3 regions of the Colwellia sp. PAMC 21821 genome follow, and region 1 is predicted to be linked to each of the others. Evidence: predicted binding sites of a transcription regulator. Region 1 holds the regulator's gene; each other region holds the start of a gene.
What was found. The regulator FNR, encoded in region 1, switches genes on or off when oxygen is low (the NO sensors DNR and NnrR bind a similar motif). The targets are predictions, from matches to a motif close to TTGATCTAGATCAA.
Positions count from the first base shown of each region.

Region 2: the regulator FNR is predicted to act here: its motif matches at 3,774-3,787, upstream of A3Q33_RS19920 (universal stress protein).
Region 3: the regulator FNR is predicted to act here: its motif matches at 3,113-3,126, upstream of napF (ferredoxin-type protein NapF).

Region 1 is NZ_CP014943.1:326,699-334,809, forward strand. Features, by position in the region: gene ccoP (cytochrome-c oxidase, cbb3-type subunit III) at 1-956, shown strand, start outside; gene A3Q33_RS01290 (FixH family protein) at 1,119-1,619, shown strand; gene A3Q33_RS01295 (heavy metal translocating P-type ATPase) at 1,675-4,074, shown strand; gene ccoS (cbb3-type cytochrome oxidase assembly protein CcoS) at 4,071-4,358, shown strand; gene A3Q33_RS01305 (sulfite exporter TauE/SafE family protein) at 4,363-5,025, shown strand; gene fnr (fumarate/nitrate reduction transcriptional regulator Fnr) at 5,070-5,789, shown strand; gene uspE (universal stress protein UspE) at 6,027-6,959, shown strand; gene A3Q33_RS01320 (hypothetical protein) at 7,626-8,111, shown strand, end outside.
Region 2 is NZ_CP014943.1:4,765,317-4,773,427, reverse strand. Features, by position in the region: gene A3Q33_RS19940 (M24 family metallopeptidase) at 150-1,370, opposite strand; gene A3Q33_RS19935 (bifunctional alpha/beta hydrolase/OsmC family protein) at 1,545-2,795, shown strand; gene A3Q33_RS19930 (hypothetical protein) at 2,916-3,125, shown strand; gene A3Q33_RS19925 (DoxX family protein) at 3,318-3,668, shown strand; gene A3Q33_RS19920 (universal stress protein) at 3,847-4,713, shown strand; gene A3Q33_RS19915 (DUF21 domain-containing protein) at 4,933-6,000, opposite strand; gene A3Q33_RS19910 (magnesium transporter) at 6,024-7,376, opposite strand; gene A3Q33_RS19905 (magnesium transporter CorA family protein) at 7,639-8,111, shown strand, end outside.
Region 3 is NZ_CP014943.1:3,355,565-3,363,675, reverse strand. Features, by position in the region: gene napA (nitrate reductase catalytic subunit NapA) at 1-1,994, opposite strand, end outside; gene A3Q33_RS14255 (chaperone NapD) at 1,991-2,293, opposite strand; gene A3Q33_RS21080 (TIGR02808 family protein) at 2,306-2,503, opposite strand; gene napF (ferredoxin-type protein NapF) at 2,513-3,010, opposite strand; gene A3Q33_RS14240 (GGDEF domain-containing protein) at 3,748-4,197, opposite strand; gene A3Q33_RS14235 (hypothetical protein) at 4,204-4,521, opposite strand; gene prfC (peptide chain release factor 3) at 5,059-6,639, shown strand; gene argS (arginine--tRNA ligase) at 6,786-8,111, shown strand, end outside.

The DNA.
Region 1 (8,111 bases):
TATCAGTTCTATCCCTTGGCACATTGATAGGTTGCTACCTATTGTTACGTATGTGTTTGAAGAACTTTGCAGGCGTACCTGAAGGTGAAGCTACGGGCCACGTTTTTGATGGTATTGAAGAGTTAAATAACCCACTACCGAAATGGTGGAGTAATTTCTTTTTATTGACCATTCTTTGGGGCTTTTTCTATATTGCGGTTTATGGCTTAGGTGGTTGGAAAGGTTTTTCTGGCTGGGAAAGTTCTAACCAAGGTATTTTAAATTTAGCCGAGTCTAAAGAAAAAGCGGCTTTGGCAAAAGAAACCGGCAAGTTAGTACAATATGATCGTGAAGTTGCTGCTGCAGATGCTAAATACGGACCAATTTTTGAAGCGTATGCAAAACGTGAAATTATCGATTTAGCCACAGCTAACGATGAAGAAGCAACGGCGGCTCGTAAAGTAGGTCAACGGTTATTTTTACAAAACTGTTCGCAATGTCACGGCTCTGATGCACGTGGTGCAACTGGCTTTCCTAATTTAGCTGACCAAGACTGGTTATATGGTGGTTCACCTGAAGCGATTAAAGCCACGCTTATGCATGGTCGTAAAGCTAATGGCATGATGGCTTGGAGCGCAGCTTTAGGCGGCGAGCAAGGCGTTAAAGAAGTCGCGGCATTCGTGCTGAGCTTAAGTGGTCGTGAAGTTGCCCCTAAAGCAGCAGAAGCAGGTAAAGTTAAATTTGCCATGTGTGCAGCTTGTCATGGTAGTGAAGGCAAAGGTAGTGATGCTATGGGCATTGCTTTAGGCGCACCAAACTTAACCGATAACATTTGGCTATATGGTGGTTCTCAGCGTGCTGTAGAATCTTCAATCGCTAATGGTCGTGCCGGTGTTATGCCAGCGTGGGATAAAATCCTAGGTGAACAAAAAATTCACGTGATCAGTGCTTATGTATATAGCTTGTCGCAAGAATAAAGTTAAAAATACACATTAAAAACAAGGCCTTGGTATATCAATATACCAGGGCTTTTTTTTAACTGATGGTTTGGTTAAAGTTTGTAATATTACCGTTTTTTAATAGTTCCTACCTCAGAAAAGTCGTATAATGCCTGCTATCTCAGCAAAGTAGAAATTTTCATGAAAACATCTTGGTATCAAGAGCCTTGGGCTTGGCTTGTGTTTATATTACCTTTTACGGCGGTCGTTGCCGGTATTGCCACGTTTATTATTGCCAATACTGATCCTGACCCTCTTGTTGTTGGCGATTACTATAAAAAAGGTAAAGCTATTAACTTGGAATTAGGCAAAATTAAACAAGCACAAAAACTCGGCATGAGTTTTGGTTTGAAGCTTGTTGATGATCAGCTTGTCATTCGACCAACAGGTATCGAAAAAGAGTTTCCAATATTGAATGTTAACTTTTATCACCCTACATTAGCGCAGCGAGACTTTTATTTAGCGTTAACGGCTGATGGTAATGGCAACTTTACTCATTACTTTGAAGCGGACCAAAATGTTTCAGGCAAATGGCGTGTGACCATTAGTTCTTTTGAAAATGACTGGAAGATTCAAACGGAGATGACCTTGCCTCAGTCTGAATTTGTTATCATGAAACCGAATCCATCTACAGCAAATTAATTAGCCTGTATTAATGAGCATAGTTAAATCAGTAAAGCTAAATGAGCAAAGATAAATGAGCAAAGCTTGTTTTCATTGTGGCGAGCCAGTCCCCAATGGTATTAATTTAATAACAAATATTGAAAGTATGAGTCAACCTATGTGCTGCATAGGTTGCCAAGCCGTCGCACAGACTATCGTCGACAATGGCTTAACTGACTATTACCGTTTTCGCAGTGCGCCAGCACAAAAAGGTGAAGTGTTAATACCAGAGCAACTCCAGCGTAATAAAATACTTGATGATGAAAGCTTACAAAATGAGTTTACCTATTATCATGATGGCTTCAAAGAAACAATTTTAACCATTGACGGTATAAGCTGCTCAGCATGTGCATGGCTAATAGAGATGCAAGTTAGCAAACTCGATGGTGTTAATAAGATCACGGTGAATGCGACAACACAAAGAGCGACCGTGCAGTGGCAAGAAAGCCAAGTAAGACTGAGTGAAATACTGAGTTTAATCGATAAAATTGGCTATCACGGTCTGCCATTTAAGGCCAGTAGCGCCGAAAAAGTTAATAAAAAACAAGCAAAAAGCTTTATTAAACGCCTTGGCATTTCTGGTATTTTAATGATGCAAGTTATGATGATCGCCTTTGGTTTGTACTTTGGCGCTTTCTCAGATATGGCAGAACACAATGTTATTTATTTACGCTGGGCGAGCTTTTTCTTAACCTTACCTATTGTTACCTATGGCGCTTATCCTTTTTATAAAGGCGCATTTTATGCCCTAAAAGCCCGCCAACTTTCGATGGATGTACCGGTATCTATTGCGATTATTTTGGCATTTTTAGCGAGTTGCTGGGCAACATTCACCCAACAAGGTGAAGTGTATTTCGAATCTGTTTCCATGTTTACTTTCCTCATTCTTATCGGTAAATTCCTGGAATTTAGAGCCCGTAGTCGTGCCGCGGATGTTTCAGCAAATTTATTAAAACTTATACCGATGACAGCGACTAAAATAGAACAAGGTGTTGAGCGCTTTATTTCAGCCAATAATTTAAAAGCTGACGATATTATTTTAATAAAGCCAGGCGAAACCATTCCAGCTGACAGTGAAATAATCACCGGCACGAGTCAAATAAATGAAGCTATGCTGTCGGGTGAACAACTGCCCTTAATGAAAACAACGTTAGACAACATATTTGCCGGCACCATAAATGGTGATGGTAATTTAACAGCAAAAGTTAAACACAACAATCAAGAGTCATTTTTAAGCCAATTGATTCGCCTAAGTGAAAATGCGCAAAGCCATAAACCTAAGTTAGCGAAGTTGTCAGATAAAATTGCCCAATACTTTGTTGCGCTAATTTTAATTGTTTCTATTATTACGTCAATATATTGGATACAACATGCACCGTCAGAGGCATTTTGGATCACCCTGTCTGTTTTGGTGGTTACTTGCCCCTGTGCTTTGTCGTTAGCAACACCTACTGCACTCACCTGTGCAACTACACGCCTTAATCGTGAAGGTATTATGATTAAGTCAGCACACGTACTGGAAACTATGCCTGAAGTCGATGCCGTAGCATTTGATAAAACCGGCACCTTAACCACCGGTGAATTTGCCCTTGTCAAAGTAAAAACTTATGGTGATTTTTCAGATGATATTACCTCAGAAGGTCAAGAACAAGTACTCGCTATTGCAGCAGCATTAGAGGCACATTCTGCACACCCGTTGGCAAAAGCGTTTAGCCCTTTTCGTGATTTTAACCAAACAACCACACAGGTTGTCGTTGCTCCCGGCGCTGGTATTTCTGGTGAAGTTAACGGCCAACACTATCGCATTGGCAAAAGTTCGTGGCTACTTAGCGATAATAACAATTCAGCTTACAGCGCGCAGTGTGTATTAATGCAAGGTGAAACATTAGTCGCTGAATTTTATTTAAATGATGGTTTACGTGATGACGCTAAACCCTTAATAGCGTTTCTTCATCAACAAGACATTGAAACCACCATGTTATCGGGCGATAACCTGCAAGGCTGCAATAAATTGCAATCAACACTGCAAATTAACAGTGTACAAGCTAACTTATCAGCTCAAGACAAGGTAAATGCCATAAAACAGCAACAAGCCACACACACGGTCGCTATGATAGGAGATGGTGTAAACGATAGTCCTGTGCTCGGCGCAGCGCATTTATCGATTGCCATGGGTAGTGGTACCGATATTGCTAAAAACGGTGCCGATGTGATATTACTGAACAACAAGCTTAAAGGCGTGCAAACATTACGACAGGTTTCGGTGCGAACGGCGCGCATTATAAAGCAAAACTATCTTTGGGCTTTTGGTTATAATGCCATTGTATTACCGTTAGCGGTTACGGGTCATATTGCACCCTATATGGCCGTAATTGGTATGTCGGCCAGTTCAATTTTAGTAGTAAGTAATTCATTAAGGCTTTTAAAAAAATGAGCATAATTTACGTATTAATTCCCATTGCAGTATTACTGACCACTATCGGTATTTATCTCTTTTTTTGGGCGGTAAAAACCGAACAATTTGATGACTTAGAAAAACAAGGTATGAGCATTTTATTTGATGATGAACATGACAAAGTCAGTCACAATAAAAGTACCAGTGCTTCACTTAACGTTACTCAGGTGAAAGAGACTGAGTTCAAAGACAATCAAACAAATGAAACAAATAAAGCTAAGAATCAAGTAGATAATCAGAACGATAATCAGGTCGATAAATAACGCCATGAATCTTGATTTTTTTTCAGCTTTTGTTATCGGATTACTTGGCTCTGGCCATTGTGTGGTAATGTGTGGCGGTATTAGCACCATGTTAACCACCGCGATATCGGATACCGCTCGTCATAAAAAATATGCCATTATATTTGCCTATAACTTTGGTCGCATAGCCTCTTATAGTTTGATAGGCGCCTTAGTCGCATTCACCAGTTCAATGGCCGCAAAAAATATAGGTTTTCCCGTTGCGATATTAAAAACTATCGCGGGCGTTTTTCTTATCTTGTTGGGTTTATACCTTGGTCAGTGGTTAATGTGGTTGAGCCGAGTCGAGCATTTAGGCAAAAATGTATGGCGTCATATATCACCACACACCAAAAAATTTATACCGATTAAAAACATAAAAAGTGCATTCGCGTTAGGCGCGCTTTGGGGTTGGTTACCTTGTGGTTTAGTTTATTCTACTTTAACTTGGTCATTAGCAAGTGCCGACGTACTTAATGGTGCCTTGATCATGTTTTTCTTTGGCCTTGGCACTTTGCCCGCTCTACTTTCAGTATCATTAGGGACTTTCAGCGTTAAGTCGCTATTAAGTCATGCTCTATTTAGAAAAATAGCGGCTATGTTAGTCGTTATATATGGCATTTATACTATACTGATTGCATATCTTTAACGTATCTACTATGGTGATCTTCATGGAAATATTTATAGGCTTTTATGAATAATAAATCGTGTGTAGACCAGCAACATATTCACTGCCAAAACTGTAGTATCAGTGAGTTGTGCTTACCCTTTTCTCTTAATGATCATGAGCTAGAAACCTTAGATAATATTATTGATCGTAAGCTTCCGATCCAAAAAGGTGAGCAAATATTTAACGATGGTCAGCCAATGAAAGCGCTTTACGCTATTAGATCTGGCACCTTCAAAACCTACACCATTAATAAACTAGGCGAAGAACAAATTACTGGCTTTCATTTAGCGGGTGATTTACTTGGCTTTGATGCTATAGCCAATGCTAAACACCCAAGCTTTGCAAAGGCATTAGAAACCTCAATGATTTGTGAGATCCCCTATAATACGCTCGATAATTTATCTAACAGTATGCCAAAGTTAAAAAAACAGATTTTGCGTATGATGAGCACTGAAATTCGTGAAGATCATGAAATGCTAACATTACTTAACCGTAAAAATGCAGAGCAGCGCTTAGCAACCTTTATTAGTACCTTAAGTATTCGATATCATGCCCGTGGTTTATCCGCTTCTGAGTTTCGCTTATCAATGACACGCAGTGACATTGGCAATTATATTGGCTTAACGGTTGAAACCATAAGCCGATTACTAAATCGCTTCCATAAAAATGGCTTAATAACCGTTAATGGTAAATTAATTACCATTCTAAATAGCGAAAAATTAAACCTCTGTGCTGGGCTTTAAACCAGCGTTTTCCCACATTTTTTCGTCTACTTTTTATTTACTTTCCATCTACTTATCTAGGCTTCCTTATTCGGCTATTTCAGGCTATGCTAAGCGTGAAATAATTAAATAAAAACAATAATAATTTGATTTAAAACAACTATTATTTTTTTAAAATAAGCTATTGTTATAGTATCAAACATATTATTTATTTCTCAGTTTGGTAATACCAGCAGGCAATTGACAAAGGAATTAGCTATGGAAAAGTATCAAAAAATACTCGCTATTGTTGACCCAACAACAGAAGATCAAAAAGCGCTAAATCGTGCAATAGAATTAGCACGTAAAACAGGTGCTAGCATTACAGCATTTTTGACCATATATGATTTTTCTTATGAAATGACTACTATGCTGTCAGGTGATGAACGTGAAGCTATGTGCAAATCTGTTATCAATGATCGCACACAATGGTTGGAGTCTTTACTTGCTGAACTTGATGTAACCGGTATTACAATTGATTGTCAGGTTATCTGGCATAACCGTCCTTTTGAGCAAATTATTGCCAAAGTTATCGATAACGGTTACGACATTGTTATAAAAGGGACACACCAACACGACAAATTTAAATCAGTGATATTTACCCCTACTGATTGGCATATTTTGAGAAAATGTCCTTGCCCTGTTTTACTCGTGAAAGAGCATTTATGGCCTGAAAATGGCAACATTATAGCCGCGTTAAATATTGGCAGCGAAGAAGAAGAGCATAAAGCGCTTAACGATAAAATTACCGCTGAAGCTAAACAACTCGCCAAGGTCATGAAAGCAAATTTGCACCTCGTTAATTCATTCCCAGGTACACCGGTAAATATCGCGATAGAAATTCCAGAGTTTAATGCCAGTGATTATAACCTCGCCATGTTAAAGCATCATAAGAAGGCAATGCTAGAGCATGCAACTGCCTTTAATATAACTGAGGAATGCACTCATATCCAAGAAGGCTTACCTGAAGATATTATTCAAAGCATAGCGGCCGAATTAGATGCCGAATTAGTTATTCTTGGCACGATTGGTCGCACGGGGTTATCAGCAGCATTAATTGGCAATACCGCAGAGCATGTTATCGATAGGCTCAATTGTGATGTATTGGCATTAAAGCCAGATGGTTACGTTTCCCCCCTCGATGTAGAATAAGGCATATTGAATAAGAGCATATTAAATAAGGGCATATTGTATAAAGATATGTAGATTTCAGAAATAGTGCGCTGCGCGTCACCTAATGAGAAAGTTATACATTTTGGTGACGCTTTATTTCGTCATCTACAGTTTGAGCTCTAAAATTTCCCCTCTAAAATTTCCCCTCTAAAATTTGCCCTCTAAAACTTGCCCTCTAATTCAATCACCATAACCACAAATTAGTCTGTTCAACAACAATTTTCACTATCAATAAGTTACCAAAGCGAATGTGTGCTAAGGCTTACTATACCTCTTATCCGGAATGACTAAAGTCACTATTCTATGGCCTTTAAGTCGGACTATAAAGGGAGGGTGTGTCGGTTGTTCACTCACTAAAGTACCTTAGTAGGATTTTTCCGTCGCTAAAAAAGATCACTTTTAAAATCAATTAATCAACTTGGTATAGCCGTGATATTGCAATAAAAAAAGTTTTTATAAGCTGTAAAGCGCAGTATAATAGCCCCACGGTGAAAATCTCCTTATTGTTGCTCGTTCTGATCTTCGAAAAGAGTCCTCTTTACCCCTCAATTATTGTCTTTTTAGGCGGGCCTACGAGCCTTTAAACGCTTATTTAGACAAGCTATTTATCTCATTATCGGTTTACCCTCTATAAGGAAAAGCACTATGACTAATCAAGACGCTTCGGCTGAGCGATGCTCGACGAGCAAGTTTTCGACTATTTTGATGATACTGTTTGCGGGAGCGCTCGCCACGATTATCTTTGATTTTTGGGGGCCTTCACTGTCTCCCATTCTAGGTTTTACCGCGCTCTCCACAATTAAACTGCCTACAACGATGATTGAAGTCCTATTCGGTTCAGCGCCGACAGGTGTACCCGAATTAGTTCACTACATTACAGGATTGATACTTTACCCGTTAGGCTGGCTACTTGTTGTACGACCAATGTGGAAGGCAATTATGCCATCGCTACACTGGACAATTACTGCTTTTGTTTACGGTGTAGTGCTTTGGGTGTTCGCGCTTTACGTTGTCGCACATCTTATCATCGGGCTGCCGCCGTTTATTGGTTTCACAGAAACCACTTGGGTCGCTCTTGTCGGCCACGTACTTTATGCATTGGTTTTTGCATGGGGTGCAGAAACCCGTAAG
Region 2 (8,111 bases), 450 kb from region 1:
ATTATAATGTATTGATTCTATCCAAAGCCAAAGACATACGCCAATCTATTTGCTGCTACAAAGTGTATTAGTTTTTAGAGGTCAGGATAAACGAGACATTTAGTCCTGACTTCTAGCATAAAAAACAACCAATGTGGTTTGTGTTTTGTTTAAGCTTGTTGATAGCCAAACGGGTCGTCAATCGAATATGAAGGCTCAGTAAACCACTTAGCGCCTGTGTCAGTCATATAAAAATGGTCTTCTAATCGAATACCAAATTCATTAGGTATTACCAACATAGGTTCATTGGAAAAACACATGCCTTTAGCAAGAGGTGTTCTATCGCTTCGCACGAGATATGGCCATTCGTGAATGTCTAAACCTACACCATGTCCTGTTCTATGCGGGCAGCCAGGTGTTTGATAATCGGGGCCTAAATCTTGACTTGCTAAATAATCTCTTGCTGCAACATCCACATCACCGCAAGCTACGCCAATTTTGGCAGCGTCAAAGGCGGCTTTCTGTGCTAGTTTTTCTATTTGCCACATGTCACGTTGGCGCTGATTTGGCTCGCCAAAAACGTAAGTACGAGTAATATCAGAGTTATATCCTTCAACCTGGCAGCCAGTGTCAATTAATACAATGTCATTTTTTTCTAAGGTTTTTGGTGATTTAACACCGTGTGGATAAGATGAATCTTCACCAAAGAGCACAATACAAAAATATGAGCCAGCAGGTGCACCCACTTTACGATGTGCTTGGTCGATAAAATTAGTAACTTCTTGTGTAGTAATACCGACATGTAATATACGTGCTACAGCTTTATGAACCTCTATGGTCATATCTTTTGCTTGTTGCAATAAGGCAATTTCGGTGTCTGATTTTTCTGCACGACAACCTGCAGTTACACATTTTGCATCAACGAGTTCTAACTCGGGAGCGGCTTTTTTAATACCATCAGCAATAAAAAAAGCGGCAGACTCATCAATGGCTAATCGGCCAGAAGTAATGCCCAATTGTGTTAAGGTTTGCTTAACGAGCTGATAAGGGCTTTCATGTTCTTGCCAACCTTTTATTTCGCCTTTAATCGTCATATATTGACTAAGCGTATTCACTTCAAAGAAGGGTGTAATATATTTAATTTCTCCTTGTTGAGGAATAATAGCGCCCACCATACGTTCGCTGGCGTACCATCGCGTACCGGTAAAGTAATATAGGTTGGTTCCAGCGTCGATATAGGTGGCCGCAATATTATTTTTAGCCATAATTTTTTGCGCTTTCGCAATGCGCTGATTTAATTCAGCCTCAGTTATTGCTTGGACTTGACCAGTCATATTGACTAACTTCTCAAGTTCAATTTTTGCGGTAGAGCCGCCCACACCTATAGTCATACTTGTTCCTTAAAAAATTTGATTAACATCGGTATATTTTATACAAAATAATATGCAATGTATCGCAAAAATTTAACTAGTATTATGATAAAAGAAATTTTTATTAAAACCTTACGGTCAATATGAGTAGCGCAGCAATGTGACTAATTGACGAACTTACAAAAAGGGTTATATATGCGCACAAAAGTTGAATTTATCAGCGGTGAACACAAACTGAGTGGATTACTGGAAACGCCAGAATCTGATGTGAAATTTTATGCCTTATTCGCGCATTGTTTTACCTGTGGCAAAGACATTGCAGCGGCATCAAGAATTAGTCGAGCTTTAATGCGTAAAGGTATTGCAGTGTTAAGGTTTGATTTTACCGGTTTAGGCAATAGTGATGGTGACTTTGCGAATAGTAACTTTTCCTCAAATATAAAAGATTTAATTGCTGCAGCGAATTTTCTCCGTGTAGAATATCAAGCGCCTCGCCTACTCATTGGCCATAGCTTAGGTGGTGCGGCGGTACTTAATGTTGCTCAGCATGTTGAAGAGGCTATGGCCGTTGTTACTATTGGGGCGCCGTCAGATGCAGAGCATGTTGCTCATAACTTTGCCCTACAAATTGATGATATTGAAAAAAATGGCAAAGCTGAAGTCAACTTAGCAGGGCGTGTGTTTACGATCGAAAAACAATTTTTAGATGATATTAAACGCTACGATACCAGCCATATTGGTCAATTAAGAAAGGCGCTCTTAGTCATGCACTCTCCGGTTGACAGCACAGTCAATATCAGTGAAGCGGAGAAAATATATCAAGCGGCATTGCACCCCAAAAGCTTTGTCAGTTTAGATGGTGCCGATCACTTATTAACCAAAAAACGTGACGCCGAATATGCTGCAGACGTAATAGCTGCATGGGCAGGGCGATATATTTCAGTCCCAAGCAATGCTAAAAATAGTACTGAAATCAATGCGGGTGATAACAATTGCGCCCAGGAAAAAGTCGAAGTGATTAAAGGGCATGTTATTGTCGAAGAAAAAAATCATAAATTTACCCAACACGTAAGCACGAATAGTCATTATTGGCTTGCAGATGAACCGCAAAGTGCAGGCGGCGATAATATGGGACCTGATCCCTACGAGCATTTACTTGCCGGTTTAGGCGCTTGCACTGCCATGACACTTCGTATGTACGCGACACGTAAAAAACTTGCCATAAAGCATATCAAAGTTGAGCTAAAACATAGCCGAGATTATCAACAAGACTGCCAAGACTGTGAGGAAAAAAACCAAGGCATTGAAGCTATTATACGTGAAATTAGTTTTGTTGGAGAGTTAGACACCGCCCAACAAACGCGATTTTTAGAAATAGCAGACAAATGTCCAGTTCATAAAACCTTGGATAACAATGTAAAAGTTGTAAGTAAATTGGTAGGCTAATTCTGTGTATTCACAGAGTTATAAATACTGTAAGGCATTAAGCATTTGTTCAATTTTCATTTAAAAACTATAAAGTGTATAGTTCGATAATATTCGGTACGTACACAAATTTTGGTCATTATGTCTAACTCAATGTCTTTAGAAAAAATATTTATGATTTTAGCCATTATATTGGGTTTGGGGTCAACGATTGATTTGCTCTATTCTTTAGTTACCTTGAACTTTCAATTAGCTGAAATATTACGCTGTATATTCAATATCGTTATTGCAGTTTTTTTATATATCTATGCCAGTAAAAAATATAAAGCGAAGCTTGAGTGTGACAGTTAGCTCAAGTGTGGCAGTTAGTTTTAGTGTGACGTTAATAATGCATCGAGACTTAACCGTTGATTTATGCGGTTGAGTTGAGTTAACACCATTGTTTAGCACATAAATTAACAAGTACTTTGTAATAAAAGAACTTTGAAATATAGAACTTTGTAATATAGAGCCTTGTAACAAATGTTGGTGAACGGAGTTTAGATGAAAACTGTTATTAATTTACTGATCGTCATTATCGCATTATTAAGTCTAGCTGCTGGCATTGCTAAAGTTACTCACAGTCCTCAAGAAGTAAAATTTCTGCAAAGCTTCCTGTTCAATGATTTCACGATTACACTTTATGGTGTCATGCAAATTTTAGCGGCTGTTTTACTCTCAGTAGGGGGCTTGTTTTCTCATCAAAGCGCAAAGTTGATAGGCGCTACCATGGTTGCTTTGGGCTTTTTACTTTCGAGTATACTCATTTTTATCAGCGGTAGTTGGATTTTTGGTTTGGTGTCTTTATTGCCGGTTGCGTTAACGGGCTTGATCATTAAAAAATTGCCAAGCTAGCGCTAAAATTTTTTTTAAAACTACTGTTTGTTCGTTGAGTATGTAAGTGTAAATTCGTTAAGTTATATCGCGATAATACACGTAAACATTATTTTTATTAAATACTTGTTTTATATCAAAGAAAATATAGATTTTGTATGCTACTTTTATTATATACACATCAATAAAAGAGGATTTTATGAACAGTATATTCGTTGTCGCCGATTTATCGGATAGCAAACCAGTCGCCATTCAACGCGCTTGTGAACTGGCTAAAAATACCAGTAATTCTTTACATATTGTCTATTTTTGTTATCAAAGTTTACGGCTTATTCAAGATGATCCACAAAAAATACAACAAGCGATACTTGATGCTGTGAGCGATGATGCAAAAAAAGCACTTGCTGATTTAATTCCTAACGGCATTAACTACAGCTTTGAAGTTGTGTGGGAAAAGCGTATTTACAATTGGATAAACAGCTACGCAAAAGAGCATAACCCTCTCATGGTAGTAAAAACTGCACATCGTAGTGAGACCTTTTTATACACTTCGACCGACTGGCAATTATTGCGCGAATGCCCTGCACCGGTATTTATTGTTAGCGATAATAAATGGCGTAAATCGCCCAATGTTTTAGCCGCTATTGACCTAGAAACAAAACGTAAAAGCAAACAAGCACTTAATCATCAAATATTAAAAGCAGCAAAAACATTTGCCGAAACCAACGACGCTGAGCTCTTTGTGTGTTACACCGTAATGTTTTCAAAAGTATTACGTGATTTAGGCATACATTATAAAGATGAGTTAGAAAGTAAAGCAAAGAAAACCTTAAAGAGTGAAGTTGAAAAATTGGCCGCTGAATATGATATTCCCGTCGCTAATTTTTTCATTAAAGCAGGCGACCCAGAAAAGGTAATTCCGAGTATTGCGGCAAAGGAAAAAGCAGGTGTAGTGGTTATCGGCACCGTTGGACGTAAAGGTTTAAAAGCGAAAGTGTTAGGTAATACCGCAGAGAAGATTTTAAGCTTGTTAAAATCAGACGTGCTAGCTTTAAAACCTGAGTAAATAAGTCATTACCAAACTAAAATATAGCTAAGTAACAGGCTGCAGATAATAGATGCTAGTTGATAGATAAAAGGTGATAGATAAAAGGTACTAGGTCATTAAACTATAACCGAAGTATCACTCAATTGTTGTTTTGCTATTTTTGATAAAAATGATAAAAAAACTTCGGCTAAATACATAGCCGAAGTTCATTTTTTGATAACGTGCTCTAGCGCTGAATTATGACTTTTCAGCGTTAATTAGTTCTGCTACTTTTTCGTTATGCTGCACTAGCGGCAGCATGCCTTTAAGCAAGCGTCCAAAAATATCAGCACCGGTAATAATTCGTCTAGTTTCACCCCACACCAACAGCACATCGTGCTCAATCACGCCATCAAAGTTCTTATCAGTTGACGTATTCACCTTCATTTTTAAAATAGCTTCATTTAACGAGGTTGTTTCATCGGTAATAACAACTGGGCGATGGCAAAAGTTGTAAGGGTCAAAATTTTCTGACTGAAACAGTGCGCTTCGTAAAAAGCCATCTGCATCAATAACCAACAACGGGGTACCTTCAAGATTTGTAATCACCACCCAACTATGACCTGACTGGTTAAGCATGGTTAAAAACGGATCGTTCGGACCGGTATAAGTATCGGGCAAAATAGGCAAATCAAGTTTTGTCGGTAAGGCGATAATAGAATGAGGGTCTATCACTTCACCTTCTTCAGTCACTTTAATTTCATCAAGCGCAAAAAAGTTTAATGCACCAATACCTTCAACATGGTTCAAGTCTGCTTCTTCAGCACGTATATGCTCTTTAATGATGTTACCTAATTCACTCTCGCCTAAATAGGTAATACCTTCTTTACCCAACCAAGCGTCAAGTATTAAAGCACTTGGACGTGCAACAGGGTAAAGCACAAATTGATAGAAGCGAATTATTGGTGCCAGCATGCTACCCATTTTTAAAGCATTACGAGAAAAGTAAGCTTGTGGTGTTATCTCACCAATAATGGTTATCGCTATTGTTGAGAATAAAAATGCACCAACACCGGCCAATACTGAATCTGACAACATGGTTAATAAAACATTAATTCCAACATTACCCCATAAAATAGTGGCCAGTAAAAAGTTAGAATCGTTTCTCAGTGTTAAAACAATTTTTGCTGCTTTATTGCCTTTATTTGCTTCAACTTCTAGCTGTAATCTACTGAGCGAAAAAAAGGCTAAATTTAATCCTGAAAAAATAGCCGATTGTGAAATACAAAACACAATAGCAATCCAGGTGATAGTTTCTACGGGCATTACTTAAATCCTCTTTTACTTTTCTATAGTAGCAGTAAGCTACCTAATCCTAAAAACACAACAAAACCAACAATATCAGTTACTGTGGTTAAAATAACTGCGCCAGATAAAGCCGGGTCGATATTCAATTTGTTTAATATAGCCGGGATCATAACGCCCGATGCCGATGCCGTCAGTAAATTTAATAAGATTGCTAAGGCAATCACTAAGCTTAGCTCTGCACTGTCAAACCAAAAGTAGGTGATAGCACCAATAACAACAGACCAAATTATGCCATTTAGCCCACCGACTTTTAATTCTTTTCGCAGTAGCACCTTTCTGTTTTGTTCTGTTATTTGGCCCAATGCCATACCTCGAACAATAACGGTTAAGGTTTGGCTACCAGAAACCCCACCCATAGATGCAACTACTGGCATTAAAACGGCCAAAGCGACCACTTGTTGTAGTGTTGCTTCAAAAAAACCAATAAACCAAGAAGCTAAAAAAGCGGTCAGTAAATTAATGCCAAGCCAAATACCACGGTTTTTCGCACTAGTTCTAACGCTAGAAAATAAGTCTTCGTCGGTAGTTAAACCCGCAGCACTATTGATTTGCTCTGTCTGCGTTTCTTGTTTTACTTGATAAGCTGTTTCAACGGTAAAACGGCCAAGAAAATGATCGTTTTCATCAACGACAGGTAACGACATTTTGCCCGATAAAATTACCGCATCAGCGGCTGCTGTTAACTCTTCATGACCATTAAGTCGAATTATTTCAGGCGAAAAAAGCGTTTTTAAAGTGCTTTCACCGTCACTTTGGATCAAACTGTTGATGTCGACCGTACCGGTTAAAACACCTTCTTTATTTACCGCATAAAAATCTTCGGTATAGGGCGATAAACCTTTTTGTAATAGCAACTGAGCACTGGTTATTTTAAGCTTTTCCGAAATGCGGACATAATTGTAATCTAACCAATGGCCGACTTCATCAACGGTAAATTGCTGTGCCTGTTGGTATAACTTGCGTTGTGAATCGTCTAAGCTTTTTATGGCATACTTTAGTAAGCGACTGGGTATTTCTTCTGCTATTTCAATTACATCATCAACGTCAAGTTGAGCAAGTAAATCGAAACATTCTTCATCGCTTAATGCCTGTATTAAACTTGTTCTTGTGCCTTGCCCCATATCGACAAAAGCAGCTCTTTGCGTTTCTTCTGGATAAGTAGCCCAAACACTTAAGCGTTTATCTTGCGGTAGGGCTTCAATCAACAAGGCAAATTGTTCAGCCACTAGTGTTTCATTTGCAGCAAGCATAATACTAGCAATGTCTTGCTCGTGCTCTGCAATGAGAATATCGTCGATGACTAAGGATAATTTATCAATGGCATTTTCTAACATTCGTTTATCCTTAAAACCGTTTTAATAACGGGATATGATCTTTATTAGTTGAGTATCTGTATATCATGTGTGATTAGCTATTATGATATTAATTTTATTCGTATTTATAGCTAATTGTATTACAATCAAGTGGAAAATAGTTAACTTCTTTTGAAAGTTTTCTTTGTTACTGACTTTGTGCCTAAATATTAAAATATCAAAATATTCAAGGCCAGGGTTAATAAAACATCCCGTTTAATGCGGGGCATATAGAGAGTATATAATGATAAAATGTATGTTGATATCACCAACGGAAAAAACCGTAATTGGTAGTAGTGAATTAATTAGCCAATGGCAAGAAAATGATGATACTACACTGTGGATTGATCTTGATAACGTTGAAGTAGAAGAAGAAAAAAAAATATTAACACAGTTTAATTGTCACCCCCTTGCGATTAGTGATGCGCTTCGTGAACGCCATCCTCCTAAAATTGAATTGTTTAAAGATTATATATTTATGCTGTATCGCGGCATAGTGGCTAATGAAGACAGCCTTAATTTTAACCATTTACAAGTAAGCTTGTTTATCGGTAAACGCGTGTTAATAACTCGACACCCAAAAAGCTCTTTAGCGATTAACGAATTATTTAACGAAGTGGGTGAGAAACACCTTAAACGCAGCCCAATACATTTGGCGCTTAAACTTTTTCACAGCAGTTGTGGGTTCTATCTTAAGGAAATGTTTAATTTTGAAGC
Region 3 (8,111 bases), 1.9 Mb from region 1:
TTACCGTTAACCACTGGCCACCGTAAACCGCGTTCTTCGTGATATCGGTCAAACGGCGCTAAATCGTGACCATGGCCACGGCCAAATTCTGCATATTCTTCAAACAAACCTTTTTGGATATAAAAACCAAAAGCATCACCTTCAAAGTTGCTATCGCCTTTTGACTCACTCATTGGGAATTTATTCACTTTACCATTAGCGTATAACACGTCGTATAAGGTTTTACCGCGAAGTTCGGGTTGCTTCGCAATCAGTTCCTCTGGCCACACTTCTTCGACTTTAAAACGTTTAGAAAACTCAACCAATTGCCATAAATCTGAGCGCGCATCACCTGGCGCATTAACTTGTTGATGCCAAAATTGCGTTCTACGCTCAGCATTACCGTAAGCGCCTTCTTTTTCTACCCACATTGCCGTTGGTAAAATAAGATCAGCCGCTTGTGCGGTAACGGTTGGATACGGGTCTGAGACCACAATAAAGTTTTCAGGATTACGATAACCTGGAATTGCTTCTTCATTAATGTTCGGCGCGGCTTGCATATTGTTATTACACATCACCCAATAAGCATTGAGTTTACCGTCTTTTAACATACGGTTTTGCAATACAGCATGATAACCAGGCTTGGGTGGAATAGTGCCTTCTGGTAACTGCCAAATTTTCTCAGCTATTGCTCTGTGTTTAGGGTTTGCAACTTGTAAATCAGCCGGTAAGCGATGAGAGAAAGTTCCTACTTCACGCGCGGTCCCACAAGCTGATGGCTGACCGGTTAATGAGAACGGGCTATTACCGGGTTCAGAAATTTTACCGGTTAACAAATGTACGTTGTACATTAAATTATTAGCCCAAACACCACGGGTATGTTGGTTAAATCCCATGGTCCAAAATGACGTTACTTTGACTTTAGGATCGGCGTATAACTTCGCCATTTCAATTAAATTGGCTTCTGGCACACCAGAAAGCTTTGACACAGACTCCACCGTATAAGTACTAACAAATTTAGCGTAGGCCTCAAAAGTCATGGGTGTTGATTCACCACTACCGGCATTTTTTGCCGCTTTTTCTAACGGATGCGTTGGACGTAAGCCATAACCTATATCGGTAACGCCTTCACGCACATTAACGTGCTTTTTCATGAAATCTTCATTAACGGCATTATTTTGAATAATGTAATTGGCAATAAAGTTTAAAATAGCTAAATCTGTTTGTGGAGTGAAGATCATGCCATTGTCGGCAAGTTCAAAACTACGGTGTTTATAAGTTGATAAAACATTGACCTTAACGTGCGACGCACTTAAACGACGATCAGTTAGTCGTGACCATAAAATAGGATGCATTTCCGCCATATTAGAGCCCCACAATACAAAGGCATCAGCATGTTCTAAATCGTCGTAACAGCCCATTGGCTCGTCGATACCAAAAGTACGCATAAAACCACCAACAGCTGAGGCCATACAATGTCGCGCATTCGGGTCAATATTATTGGTTAGAAAGCCTGCTTTCATCAGCTTAGAAGCCGCATAGCCTTCCCATACTGTCCATTGACCGGAGCCAAACATGCCGACCGAGGTTGGGCCTTTTTTCTTAATCGCGGCTTTAAATTTATCAGCCATAACATCAAAGGCTTTGTCCCAGCTTACGGGGGTAAAGTCACCTTCTTTATGGTATTTACCATCAGTCATTCTCAATAATGGCTTGGTTAATCGGTCTTTACCGTACATAATTTTCGATAAAAAGTAGCCTTTAATACAATTTAAGCCTTTATTAACTTCTGCTTCAGGATCGCCCTGTGTTGCCACTACTTTGCCATGTTGAGTACCGACTAATACACTACAACCCGTGCCACAAAAACGACAAGGGGCTTTGTCCCACTTAATTGTGCTTTGTGACGATTGCGTGATCAAATTAGTCGCTGATATAGGCACCGCAACGCCAGCGGCAACAGCTGTCGCTGCAATCGCATTAGCTTTAATAAAGTCACGTCGAGTTAAGGTCATAATGCTTTCCCTTGATGCTGTGGTAAACCCGCATCGTTATGATGAAATATGAGTGATGACGAGATAACACCAGACACATTGCTCATGTCGGTAATGGTATCTATGATACGTTTGGCAGGGTTGGTTTCGCCTTCGAGCCCCTCTACGGTGAACACTAAGTTGCCATTTTCGCCTGTTGCATGTTTCTCAGCACCAGGAAATGCTTGCAGATCATCCGCAACTTTAGCTGCGTTATCGGGATATACCATAAACATTACCCCAGCAATATTTACGGGGCTTTCTTCTAAAAGATTAATCATGTTCTTGCCCTCTTATAATTTTTCGTTAGCTTCTGCTGTATGTTTAATTGTATGGTTAATTGTATTTGTAATTGCCGCTGCAGGCTTAGCGCCAAATATTTTTAAAATAATAATCGCGACTAGCGCCGTAGCGATAAAACCAAAAAGGAATATCAATGGCATTGAGGTATAGCCCAAAACATTCCATATTAACTGCTCTAAATCACTCATAATTTACTCCTAATTTGCTGCTAACAAGCCTGTTGAAAGCTTAATTGCCGACTCAGGACAAATAGCGACACATGCCCCGCACCCCGTACAGTCTACAAGTGCAATTTCAGGTTGAGGCACGCTACCATGCAGATAGGTAAAGTTAATGGCTTCAGGTTCACAACTGTCTTGACACACTTGGCAGTGCACTTGACTCTTAGCTAAGCAACTTCCTGTAATCTCAATCGTTAACTGCCAAGGCTCAGCGTCAACAGGCGAAAACAAAGGCTCTTTACAGGCCTTTACACATTGTTGACAGAATGTGCATTCGCCAGCAGAAAAGTTAATTTCAGGAAAACCGCCATCCCCTTTAATAATAATATTTTCTTCGCAGGCATCAATGCAGTCGCCACATTGCGAGCAACCTTGCGTAAATACTTTTTCGTCCACAGTCCAAGGTAATCTAATGGTTGGCGGTGTAGAAACTTGCTTTGCTTGCATAAAATTACGGCGGCTTAAATCAACCATAAACCCTCACTACTTGAACACATTTTCACCAAGGTAATTAAGTAAAATAGATAACATGAAAACATCATAGACTGACAATACAGCAACGAGTCGCTGCGTTACTTGATGTAAATCAAGTTTTTCTTATGTTTAGTAGATAAAACCTTGAATAAGGTAGGTATGATTATTTAAATGAAGGGGAATATAATGTCTTTAGTTGCGTTATTTTCACCCGATACTATAGGTATAAACCACAATAGGTAAAAACCATGCAAAAATTAATTTGTTGAAATACTTATGGCTATAAATTTTTGATGAGCATCAAAGCGGGAGAATCCGGTTTAGGTTCTATAGGTTGTAGACTGTTTACGAGTAACATTAGTAGTGCATCAACAGTCGTTATCAACCCAACCCGAGCAATGCTAATATAAATTAACAAAGCTGATATTTATACTGGTCGTGAAGATAACGCTATTAATTGCTTATTAAATGCTTCTAATACCAAATGTAATAAGTTATTGACCAATTTTAAGCGAGGATAAATTGTTCAAGAATACATGTTTATTGTTCCAGACTAAACATAAGTACCTGCATCCCTGCAGGCAAGGCGTTTGATTGATTAGGGCATGGATGCCCGTAAGTAGAGCAATGCAGGAGCAATTGTCGAGTAATAGCGGGCGTGTGTGATTGAAAACAACGCAGTTATTGACGATTTAAACCGCCTTAAAATGATCGATTATTTATTTCAATTGGTATAATTAAGCTGCTAGCTCATAAAGCTTAGCTTGCCCCTTGCCTGCGTTTTTAGCTTCATACATAGCTTGATCTGCGTGAATAATGGCAGTCTCAGGTGTTATAATTTCTTGTCCTAAAAGTTTTACGCCAAGACTAGCCCCTAAGACAAGCTTTTTCTCACCATATTCATATGGCTGCTGCAATAGCGACAGAATTTTAATGGCTACTTTACTTGAGTTCTCTCTCGCATCGTCTGCATTCGAAGCAACACGGTCTAAAACAAGTAAGAATTCGTCCCCACCTAAGCGGGCAGCCAAATCATTTTCGCGAGTAACTGATTGTAATCTTTTGCCAACTTCAATCAATATTTGATCACCAACATTATGACCATATGTATCATTCACTGCTTTAAAGCCGTCTAAATCAAGAAGTATGATTGCGCCAAATTGCTTATGCCTAAAACTACCGGCAATAAATCCCTATAAATGCTGGGTAATCATGGGGCGATTAGCTAATCCTGTAACGGGATCTGTAAATGCCTGCATTTTAATTTGATTAAGCGCAGCTTCATGTGCTTTAACAAAAGGTTGAATAATAAAACCATAAAGTAGCGGACTACATAGCGCGGTAAGTAAAATGGTATCAACCAAGGCTTCAAAATTTACGCTCCAATCATGTGCTATGGACGCAATTAACTGCATAACTAAAAATTCAGTTACAGCAATCAAAGCTAAAATACCTAAGAATACGTTAATTTTTGAGGGTGTTTTTAGTAATTTTTTTGTTTTTGTTTTCATTACTTTCATCTCTTCGATTTTAACAACGACATTATACTATTTTAATAATGAAAGATATTTACATGTTATTTCATCACTTGAAAATAGCCACTTAAAATAATCTTATAAACATTTGATTTTAAATACTTAAACCTTAAGCAGGCATCAAAGTAACATACTATCAGCGTTATACTTAAACGTTTATTTTTCGTCATCAATATAGTGAAAGCCGAACGTTAACCCTTCATTAACCTAATAACAACCTAGTGTTAACCTTGTGAGGTAAGTAAGCTTAATACTAGGGATAAATTCATTACTCAAATCCTAAACCCTTTAAATTTTATTGTATGACTTACAACAGCATTTGCATTGACTACCTAGCGCCTTTAATCATTATCTAAGTAAAATACGACAAAATAGCCACCATTGTCTATTGTTGTAAAAAAAAGTACAAATTCAAGATATTGTTACTGCCCTTTAGGCTGGTTTTCGCTATAATGTTGCGTTTTAAAATTTAACTTAAATTCTCTTCATCCACTTTAATAACAGGTAATTTGCATGTCTGTACAACAGCAGGAAGTCGACCTTCGACGCACCTTCGCTATTATTTCCCATCCTGATGCGGGTAAAACGACGATCACTGAAAAGGTTTTGCTTTTTGGTCAAGCTTTACAAAAAGCCGGTACCGTAAAAGGTAAAAAGTCGGGGCAACATGCGAAATCTGACTGGATGGAAATGGAAAAAGAACGTGGTATTTCAATCACCACCTCGGTAATGCAATTTCCCTATAAAAACTGTTTAGTTAATTTACTCGATACGCCGGGTCATGAAGACTTCTCAGAAGATACTTACCGTACCTTAACCGCTGTTGACTCTTGCCTAATGGTAATCGACGTAGCTAAGGGTGTAGAAGCCCGTACCATTAAATTAATGGAAGTTACTCGTCTGCGTGACACCCCCATTATTACCTTTATGAATAAAATGGACCGTGATGTTCGCGATCCAATGGAAGTAATGGATGAAGTTGAAGACATCCTAAAAATCAAATGTGCCCCTATTACCTGGCCAATCGGCATGGGTAAAGAATTCAAGGGTGTGTATAACATTTTAACCGATGAAATATTTTTATATCAAACAGGCCAAGGCCACACTATTCAAGAAAAACGTGTGATTAAAGGCATTGATAACCCAGAGTTAGATAAAGTTATTGGTAACTACGCTGATGATTTACGCGAAGAGTTAGAACTTGTTGCTGGCGCGTCACATGAGTTTAATCTTGAAGAGTTTTTAAATGGTGAGCTTACACCAGTATTTTTTGGTACTGCATTAGGTAACTTTGGTGTTGACCATATGCTTGACGGCTTAACGCGCTGGGCACCAAAACCTTTACCTCGTGAAACTGATACTCGCATAGTTAACGCTGAAGAAGAAAAATTCTCAGGCTTTGTTTTTAAAATTCAAGCCAATATGGACCCAAAACATCGTGACCGTATTGCTTTTATGCGTATTTGTTCAGGCAAATATGAAAAAGGCATGAAAATGAAACAAGTACGCATCGGCAAAGACGTAAGAATTGCTGACGCGGTAACCTTTATGGCCGGTGACCGTTCTAATGTTGAGCAAGCCTATGCTGGTGACATTATTGGTTTACATAACCATGGCAGTATTCAAATTGGCGACACCTTTACCGCTGGTGAAGATATGAAGTTTAGCGGCATACCAAACTTTGCCCCTGAAATGTTCCGTCGTATTCGTTTACGCGACCCGCTTAAAGCCAAACAATTACAAAAAGGTCTTATCCAGTTGTCTGAAGAAGGCGCTGTGCAGGTATTTAGACCTTTCAACTCGAACGATATGATCGTTGGCGCGGTTGGTGTATTGCAGTTTGAAGTAGTCGTTCAACGTTTAAAAACTGAATACAAAGTAGACGCTATTTACGAGCCTATCAGCGTGGCAACAGCGCGTTGGTGTACTTGCGATAATGAGCGCACGTTAGAGCAATTTGAAAAGAAAGCTTATGACTACCTAGCACTCGATGGCGGTAATAACTTAACTTACATCGCCCCGACTATGGTGAACTTAAGCCTAGCGCAAGAACGTCATCCAGATATTGTGTTTCACAAAACACGTGAGCACTAATCTGCTTAAATAAGCGATGAAAAGTAACTGATGACAAACTAAAGTCAATCACGTAATTTATCTATAAGCCTAATGCCCATCATTAGGCTTATTCATTCAAGTGAACACCACTAGCTTGAACCTAAATTGAATAAGAGTTAAATAAAATGAATATTAGTAACATCCTAAGTGAAAGAGTTAGTGCAGCAATGACAGCAGCAGGTTTACCTGAAGGCACAAACCCTGCAATAAGTTTATCTAACCGTGCAAATTTTGGTGATTACCAAGCCAACGGTGTTATGGGTGCTGCTAAAAAATTAAAAACTAATCCTCGTGAATTGGCAACCAAAGTGGTTGAAGCACTTGACTTAACGGGCATTGCTGAAAAAGTTGAATTAGCAGGTCCTGGTTTTATTAATATTCATTTAGACCAAAACTGGTTAGCAGCACAATTAAACCAAATATCGAACGACAAAAATTTAGGTGTAAACCAGTCAGAAAAACCACAAAACGTTGTGGTTGATTATTCTGCGCCAAACCTAGCGAAAGAAATGCACGTAGGACACTTACGCTCAACCATCATTGGTGATGCTGTGGTTCGTGCGCTTGAGTTTCGTGGTGAGCATGTTATCCGTCAAAATCACATGGGTGATTGGGGCACGCAGTTTGGTATGTTACTCGCACATTTAAGCGATAAATTAGCGTCAGATGAGGTTGCAGAAACTGCTCTTTCTGATTTAGAAAATTTCTATCGTGAAGCAAAAATTCGTTTTGATAACGAAGACGGCTTTGCTGACCGTGCCCGCGATTATGTGGTTAAACTGCAAAGTGGCGACGCAGATTGCGCAATCCTATGGCAACAGTTTATTGATATTTCAATTAGCCACAGTGAAGACATTTATAAAAAACTTAATGTCACACTAGCGCGTAAAGACATTATGGGTGAAAGTGCTTATAACGATGATTTATCAAACGTGATAGATGAATTAATGGCACAAAAAATAGCGGTAGAAGATCAAGGCGCTAAAGTTGTTTTTATTAACGAAATGGCTAATAAAGATGGCGACCCATCAGTATTTATCGTGCAAAAATCAGGTGGCGGTTACTTATACGCAACAACGGATCTTTCTGCATGTCGCTACCGTGTTGGCGAACTCAAAGCCGACCGAATTATTATTTTTACTGACGCTCGTCAAGCTTTGCATTTTAAGCAAGTTGAAATCGTTGCCCGCAAAGCCGGTTTCTTACCGGACCACGTTGGTTATGATCATTGCCCATTTGGCATGATGATGGGAGACGATGGTAAGCCTTTTAAAACCCGTACCGGTGGCACCATTAAACTCGCCGAATTACTTGATGAAGCCGTGGTTAGAGCAAAAGTTGTTATCGCCGAAAAAAATCCTGATTATTCAGAAGCGCATTTAACTGAAATTGCTGAAAAAGTAGGTATTGGCGCGGTTAAATTTGCCGATTTATCAAAAAACCGTACCAGC